DNA from 2 places in the Candidatus Contubernalis alkaliaceticus genome. Region 2 is predicted to be linked to the other one. Evidence: a T-box and tRNA genes for the amino acid it is inferred to sense, from the RefSeq annotation. Region 2 holds a T-box; the other holds one or more tRNA genes.
What was found. The T-box of region 2 lies ahead of leuS (leucine--tRNA ligase). A T-box ahead of a tRNA ligase gene usually reads a tRNA of that ligase, here a tRNA-Leu.
Positions count from the first base shown of each region.

Region 1 (4,208 bases), 1.0 Mb from region 2:
TTTCCAATCCTTATACCACCATTTTCCCGGGGGTTTTCTCACAATTACATTGGACTTCCTTGGGCATCTTAGCAATAGTTCCCATTATTAATTGCTTTACTTTATCAATATTTTCTGCCATCATCTGCAGAACTTCCTCATGAGTTAAAATACTCTTGGATATTCCGGCTGCATAGTTGGTAACCAGTGTAACTGTGGCATAACACAAGCCCACTTCCCGGGCTAAAACTACCTCAGGTACGTTGGTCATTCCTACTACATCTCCACCCCAGGACCTAAACATCTTTATTTCCGCAGGTGTTTCAAATCGGGGCCCTTCAGTGCACACATAAGTTCCATAATCCAATACTTTCAAACCTGAAGGGGCAGAATTTTCCAACAAGTGCTTTCTTACCTCCGGACAGTAGGGTTCGGTAAAATCAGTGTGCACAACCCCCTCTTGACCATCTTCAAAAAAAGTTAAAGCCCTTTGTTTGGTAAAATCGATAAACTGATCTATTAATACGGCTGATCCAGGTGGCATTTCCTCATTTAAGGAACCCACTGCAGCAGTAGAAATGATACGGTTTACTCCAACCTTTTTCAATGCCCAAATATTAGCCCGGTAATTTATTTTATGAGGCGGCACCCCGTGAGTCATTCCATGCCGTGGAAGGAAACAAACCTCTTTTCCCTGAAAAGAGCCCTGGTATATTAAAGCTTTCCCATAAGGAGTATCCACATCTATCTCCCTTAAATCTTCTAATATTTTCGGATCATAAACCCCTGTTCCTCCAATTACCCCTACCCTTATTTCCATTAGTTACCTCCCTCTAATATTGTTTATACCTAAAAAACTATTTTTCCAGATGAAGCGTCAGCCTAAAAGCACTGGAAGCCCTGCCTGAACTTTCCTGAACTTAATTATTAACCTAAATTACTTTTCTCCCTAACTAAATAACGGCAATTAATAAGGTTTGGCAAAATAAGACTCATAGCTTATTATAACTAATAATTATTGTTTAGGCAGTATAATTTTAGCAATTTATGAAAATATGCCATTTTTTATTTGTTTTTAATTTTTGAATATTGATTTTTTGCTTTATTTTTTTCTCCACTTAATTCGTAAAGTACTCCTAATTCCAAATGAATAGCAGTTATGCCACCCTTCAATTGTGAGGCTTTTTCAACATAGTAAATAGCCTCTTTTAAAAAGCCTAAATTACCATATGATTTTCCCAAGTAATAAAAAATTTCCCAATCGTCATCAAAATATTTCAAAGCATTTTTGAAATGCTCAATACTTTCTTCAAATTTGTTCATATTATAACAGGTGGCCCCCAAATTAAAGTAGACATCCACAAAATTATTATCCAGTTTTAGAGTATTTTCAAATTCTTGTAAAGCCTCTTCATATCTTCCCTGTTCCGCATAAATGTTTCCTCTGCAGTTATGAGTAACTGCCTTAAACTTAGGGTTCTGATTCAAAGCCAAAATCAAGTTAAATTCTTTTAAAGCTTCCTCATGATTGCCTAATTCACTATAAGCCATGCCTAAATAAAAATGACCGGCCATAAAATTTGGCTCTCTTATTATTACATTTTTAAATTCTTCTACTGCCTCATTCATCATAGATAAGTCAAAATAGCCTATACCCCTTCGAAAGAAACGTGTAGTTTCCAAATCATCTATACTCATAAAAACATTCTCATCCATATTTTGAAAGACATTTCTGGTTGTGGTGCCAGGATTACTAATTTTATCCTCCTCATTTTCAAAAGTTAAATCATCATCAATTAAATCTAATTTTTCCAATAACCCATCGGGTATAATATCAAATAGTTCTTCCGGTATATCTAATTTATATTTTAACTGCATATTATTCACTTTTTCCTCAAATTTAAGCCAATAATTCACCATTTGATCCATCTGTCTGCGAAGCTGTAAAAGTTGTTCTGTTAAAATTTCTGTTTCCTGGTCACTGGGAACTGATGACAACTGTCTATCAATATCCTCAAGTTTTGAAAATATTTTGTCAAAAAACTGGTCAATCATATTGTTTACCCTCCAAATAAAAAAATTCTTTGTACTGTTATTTGCAAAAATGATAGAATGTATACCTTAACATAAATGGGTGTAAATTAAAATATGAAATCTTTTATACCCAGTCTGTGTAGGGATTTGTAGTGGATTTGTAGAAATTTGTTTAATTATTTTTATTTTTGATTTGACGTGTTAAGAAAAATAAGTTATACTATAAATTGTTGTTTTGGGGTGTAGCCAAGCGGTAAGGCACGGGACTTTGGATCCTGCACGCGGAGGTTCGAATCCTCCCACCCCAGCCATTGAATTATTTATAAAATGTGTTATAATGTTTTAGGAGAGCCATTAGCTCAGTTGGCAGAGCACCTGACTTTTAATCAGGGTGTCGAAGGTTCGAGCCCTTCATGGCTCACCATTTATGCGAGAGTGGCGGAACGGCAGACGCGCTAGGTTCAGGGTCTAGTGCCCGTACGGGTGTGAGGGTTCAAGTCCCTCCTCTCGCACCATTATTTTTAAAAAGATATTTTAGTTAAAAACATTTAAATCTTATAAATAAAAACCGAGAGCCCCCACTCCCGGTTGATTTAACACAAATTACTTACTTTCTCCTTCTGATAATTAAGGAGATTTTTCTTTTTCATAGTCTAATACCTATTAATGGTTACATTAATACTTGCTATCGAATTAATCTATCTTACTACTGTTATTCGAAGTTAATAGTTCTAGCAAGATTAATTTCTCCGGTGAAACTCTCGGCTCCCATCCTAACCATATATATACCTGCTTCCTGGCCAGTTATTTCACACGAATCTTCCTCCCCGATTGCAAAGTTATATAAAACTTCATTATTTGGAGAAATTAAAAGTAAACCTAAGTTTCCTGATTCAACACTTGTAAAACTGTCAATCCTCAATCTATTCCCTTGCTTTATTTCTGTTGCCATTATACTACTAACTCCAGATGTTAAACCACCCTTCATAACAAGGCTGTCCAGATCAATATCCTCAAACTGAGTGACTATTGTAATATTATTCCGGGTTGTAGCTGTACTAACTCCACTGGTTCTGGCGCTTATAGTTTTTCCTGATAATTTTTCTAATGAAATTGTTGTTAGTTCAGTACTTTCTCCATTTGTGTCCTCAATATGACCGCATCCAGTTAGAAAACAAATCAATAAAAATATGATTACAGTTATTAATGTCCTTTTCATTTAAGATTCTCCTAAATCCTGTTGTATTTTATTAGTTAACACATCCAATGCAGCTTTTATTTCACTTCAAATTTGACAGTTTCTTCATGATTGTTATCTATGTAGAGTTCTACCTCATATTTTCCTTCAGGCCAATCATTATCCGGTTTAGATAAACCAAAAACAAATCCTGTATCTATATCTTTTGTAGTCATTTCTACCTCATCAATAACAAAAACAGGATCCATTTCAAGGTAAACCCAACTTGATTTTATTTTTGTTCCATCCGGAGCGTTAACTACATCCCCTGAAACATAAATCATAGGAGCATCTGTTGAAAAAGTATTTGTAACAACCGTCGGTTCATTAGTTTCTTTGTTTATGTCTGACGCAACCTGAATATTTTTGAAATTTGCAGTGCTTGCACTAAATTCACAACCAATAAGAAATAATAGCAACACCATACAAATCATGAAAACTGAAATACCAAAACCCTTTTTACCCATAAAAAAAACCTCCCTCTTTTTTTAAAAAAATTTTTTGATGGACATAATAAGAAAAACATAGCATAAGATACATTAATATGCAATAATATTATTTTTTTCTTAAATATTAGTTATTCAAACATACTACTGTTATAGAGGTATTCTTCCCTGCTGTACCATAGTGTTGTTTTTCCTGGACCCAAGACTTCTGGTTACGGGACAAATTAAGTCCAATTAATGTAAAATGAATTTAGTGCAAATTGACTTTTCCCTTCCAATATTTTATAATTTATGAAACAATATGTAAATTAATACCGATATATTATAAAATCAAAAAAAGGGTTATTAATATTATGGGAAAAGATAAAATCAAACTGACAAAAAACCGATGTAACGAACTAGATGGTAAAACCTGGATTCGTAACAGTATAAGCGTTTGGGATGATATAAGTAAAACTTCAGAAGAGAGCAAGCTAAAACACCCTGCCATGTTTCCTGTTTCCCTGGTGGAA
Region 1 covers NZ_CP054699.1:2,042,181-2,046,388, forward strand. The annotation lists gene mtnP (S-methyl-5'-thioadenosine phosphorylase) at 11-799, opposite strand; gene HUE98_RS10195 (tetratricopeptide repeat protein) at 1,045-2,034, opposite strand; tRNA gene HUE98_RS10200 (tRNA-Gln) at 2,250-2,324, shown strand; tRNA gene HUE98_RS10205 (tRNA-Lys) at 2,362-2,437, shown strand; tRNA gene HUE98_RS10210 (tRNA-Leu) at 2,443-2,528, shown strand; gene HUE98_RS10215 (hypothetical protein) at 2,726-3,232, opposite strand; gene HUE98_RS10220 (hypothetical protein) at 3,289-3,717, opposite strand; gene HUE98_RS10225 (DNA methyltransferase) at 3,957-4,208, shown strand, end outside.
Region 1: it encodes a tRNA-Leu, which carries the amino acid that the T-box ahead of leuS (leucine--tRNA ligase) is inferred to sense. The anticodon was not compared.

Region 2 (4,208 bases):
AACGAAGGTATCCATAGTATCTGTTTCTCTCCGGGCTTCCCCGCCGCACTGTGGGCAGACCGCCTTCATGAAACTCTCCGATTCCGCCAGAGGTGACTGGGACTTGTTCTCAAAATGTATATCTAAAGGCAGGATTACCGGCAGCTGCTCAAGAGGGACAGGTATTGTGCCGCAGCGTTCACAGTAAAGAATGGGAATAGGGGCTCCCCAATAACGCTGACGGGAAACCAGCCAATCCCTGAGCCTATAGTTTATATGAGCTCTCCCCCAGTTTTTCTCCTCTAAATAAGAGGTGATTTTCTTAATACAGTCTTTAGATTCCATCCCGTCAAAATGAGCAGAATTGACCATTATCCCAGGCTCTTCAAAGGCTTCGGTCATACTTTCCAAAGTTAATTGGCTGTCCTTTGGTTTAATAACCTGCCGTATAGATAAATTATATTTTTTTGCAAACAGAAAATCCCTCTGGTCATGAGCAGGCACAGCCATGATGGCACCGGTGCCGTAACCCATCAACACATAATTGCCTACCAGTATAGGGACTTCTTCTCCGTTTAAAGGATTAATACAGTAAGCACCGGTAAAAACCCCCAGTTTTTCTGTATCTCCCGAAGTCCTCTCAATTTCACTTACTTTCCTCATCTTTTCAACAAAGGCCTGGACCTCTTCTTCATGAGGAGTTCCGGCAGTAATCTGGCTGACCAGCGGATGTTCCGGGGCCAGCACCATGTAAGTCACCCCATAAAGGGTATCAGGCCTGGTGGTGAACACTTGAATTACCTGCGGAGAATCTTTCACCGGGAAATCCACCTCTGCTCCTTCACTACGCCCAATCCAGTTTCTCTGCATAATTTTGACCCTCTCCGGCCAGTTCTCCAGTTCTTTCAAATCTTCTAAGAGACGGTCAGCATAACTGGTAATCTTAAAAAACCACTGTTCCAAGTCCTTTGTGGCAACATCGGTGCCACAGCGCCAACAAGAGCCGTCTTCTACCTGTTCATTGGCCAGTACAGTCTCACACTGGGCACACCAGTTTACCGCAGCCTTTTTCTTATAGGCCAGGCCCATTTCATACAGTTTTAAGAACAGCCATTGAGTCCATCGATAATAATCAGGATAGCAGGTGGTAACCTCCCGGTTCCAGTCATAACTTAACCCCAAAGATTCCTGCTGTTTTTTCATATAGGCAATGTTCTGGTCTGTCCACTGGGAGGGATGCACATTATTCTGAATGGCTGCATTTTCCGCCGGCAGCCCAAAAGCATCCCAACCCATAGGGTGAAGGACATTGTACCCTTTCATTTTAAAATACCGGGCCAGGACATCCCCAATGGAATAAACCCTCATATGGCCCATATGAAGTTTCCCTGAAGGATAGGGGAACATCTCCAAAACGTAATACTTTTCTTTTCCCGGCTCATCCCCGGTCTGATAAAAATTAGTCTTTTTCCAAATATCATGCCACTTAGGCTCAATTTCTTTAGGGTTATATTCTCTGCTGGTCATAAATTTTTCCTCCTGCCATAATGTTTTCTAACTTCTTGGCACTTGACACACAAAAAACTCCCGTCTGTTGGGACGAGAGAATTTTTCCCGCGGTACCACCCGAATTAACGCTGCTGGACTTTAAAAATAAAATGTCATTCAAATGTCCTGCGTTCCCTTTTAAAAAGCAAAATAACGCTGCCAGCCGTCTCCGAATATCAACCTTTTATAAAAAGGCCTTCCCCGGAGATGCTCCGAGGCGAGTTCAGCTGACCAAGACTACCGGCTTTTCACCTGCCGCCGGTTCTCTTTTGAATCCTGGTTAAAAGCTTACTACTCCTCTTCAAAGCATGTTAAAAATATTAAATATATTATTCCTTTTCCGAAAAACCCATGGAAGTTAAGGAACTGTTACTTTCGGGATAAATCTGGGAGCTATTTTTCCACAAACGTTCGAGATTATAAAAACTCCTTACCTCCGGCTGGAAGATATGAATAACCACTTCACCAAAGTCTAATAAGACCCATAATCCTTCTCGGTACCCTTCCTGCCTCATAAGAACATAATTATGCTCGTCCAGTTTATCAACCAAAAAATCGGCAATGGCTTTAACTTGAACAGCCGTTTGACCGCTGCAGATAATAAAATAATCAGCAATTAATGAAATCTTTCTAATATCGCATATTACCACATCTGCGGCTTTCTTTTCCTCCAACAGGTTAACGGCTTTCAGAGCTAAATCTTTCGCCGTTTGGCTCACAAAACCCCTCCTTAACCTTTATATTAGTATAACCTTCATTAATCCCTATTATACCTTATTGCAGCCTTTCTGTTAACCGCTTTTCATCAAAATTATGTCCAATAATAATAGTAATCTGTGCATTATGGCCTTCAATAATCTCCTGTTCCACTTCAGAACCCTCAAACAGTTCTGCCAGGGTTTCGGCGATTTCGGCCGTTTCCAGGTCTTCAATACGGCTTATTATCTGTGTAGAGGTATAGTTAAAATGATCCGCGTTGGCTACCCTGACCACTTCATAACCCAGTCCACTCAGGGCCCTGGAAACCCGGTTGGCAGTTCCTCCTACTCCCTTACCGTTTAAAACCTCCAAGGTAATCCCGGATTCAAGACTTAGCATCTCCCCGCCGGTTAAATCGTTAATCAGGCCTCGGGTCTCTTCCCTGTCCACCACCCAGTAAGTAACTTCATCTATTTCCTCCCACCAGCCCGGAATAATTTCAGCGGAAACCTGTCCCTTATAAGACATGTCCTTGATATGATTATAGTACTGTAACAATTCTCTCCATGCCATATTGGTGCTGACCAAAGGAGACAGTCTGCTGATAGACCCCGGCAGTCCTGTAATCAAGTTTTTCCCCATCACTTTCTCCCCCAGAGCAGCCATAAAGATACGCTGTCTTTCCAAACGGTCCAGGGCATGCTCCCCCTCTAACTCAAAGGTAAAATACTGGTATACTACCTGCTCTTCCAAAAGATATTCTCCCCGGGGAAAAACAATTCTCTGGTTATTGGTTAAGGTTTCTTTCACATCTACCGTGATATTTTTCACCGACTTAATAGCCTGGGGAAGTTCCCAATAATTTATCTCAAAATAGTAATGCATTGGCATATACAAAAGTTCCGCTACTGTTTCCACCAGAAGAGGCAGCTGATTGGAAGCACTTTCCAAGGCGTAAATATTCTCCACCTTTTCACCACCATAGTCCCTCAAGTACACCTGGGTTTCTCCTGGAATATGAAGCATAAAAGCCCTCTTCTCAGAAGGATTAAAACTCACCACCACCAGCTGATCTATGTATTTTTTTCCGTTCTCTCCAGTATCTACTCCCACCAGTAAGGTATTTTCCCATTCCTCATCCCCGGTTTCTATCAGGCTTTCCGAAACCACGGATTTAATCTGTAGACTGTTTAAAAGACTCACAATCCTTACGGTAATAAGCAGCAAGGCAATGAAAAGCAGTACTGCCGACAAAAAAATAACTTTCTTTTTTTTCAGGCGAACTGTCTTTTTTCTCTGCATTAATCTATTCCTCCGGACTTGTCTCTTTTTTCACACAGAATAGCATTACGAAAATCTACAGAATACGGGTGAAGGGGAAGCCCCCGATTCAGGACATAACGTATAGTCGCATCTAGTGCTTCAAGCAACGCCTCTCTTAAATCCCTTCTGGACAACACCCTGATTTCTTGGACTCCTGGAAAAGAACGATTTTCTTCAATATAGTCTGCTAAAAAAACAATGCGGGATAAATCCCCCATTTGTTCTTTTCCGGTGGTATGAAAACTTATAGCTTCAATAACTTCCGTATCCGCCAGGCCGAACTGCCTTTTTAAGACTTGGGCACCCACTGGGCCGTGCAGCAAATCCGGAGACAATTCCTCTACCAATTGAACGGGGATTCCCCATTCCCGGGCTTTTTTTAAAAGCTCACCAGTCTTAAACTGCTTTCCAAAATCGTGCAAAAGGCCGGCTGTTTCCGCTTTTACCGGGTCCGTACCATAAAGGAGAGCCAATTCTAAAGAAGCTTTTTGTACCCCAATTGAATGAATAAACCTTTCTGAGTCCAGTACTCTTTTTAAAATTTTTTTCCAGCTGTTTAAGTTAATGATCCTTCACCTTCCAAGCGATTACCAATTATCTTTGTGATTTCCAATTAATCTTCCAAAATTTTATTCTTCGACAGTCATAGAAGTATTCCC
Region 2 covers NZ_CP054699.1:3,067,546-3,071,753, forward strand. The annotation lists gene leuS (leucine--tRNA ligase) at 1-1,506, opposite strand, end outside; T-box leader at 1,572-1,841, opposite strand; gene rsfS (ribosome silencing factor) at 1,857-2,246, opposite strand; gene HUE98_RS15190 (LCP family protein) at 2,302-3,528, opposite strand; gene yqeK (bis(5'-nucleosyl)-tetraphosphatase (symmetrical) YqeK) at 3,528-4,118, opposite strand.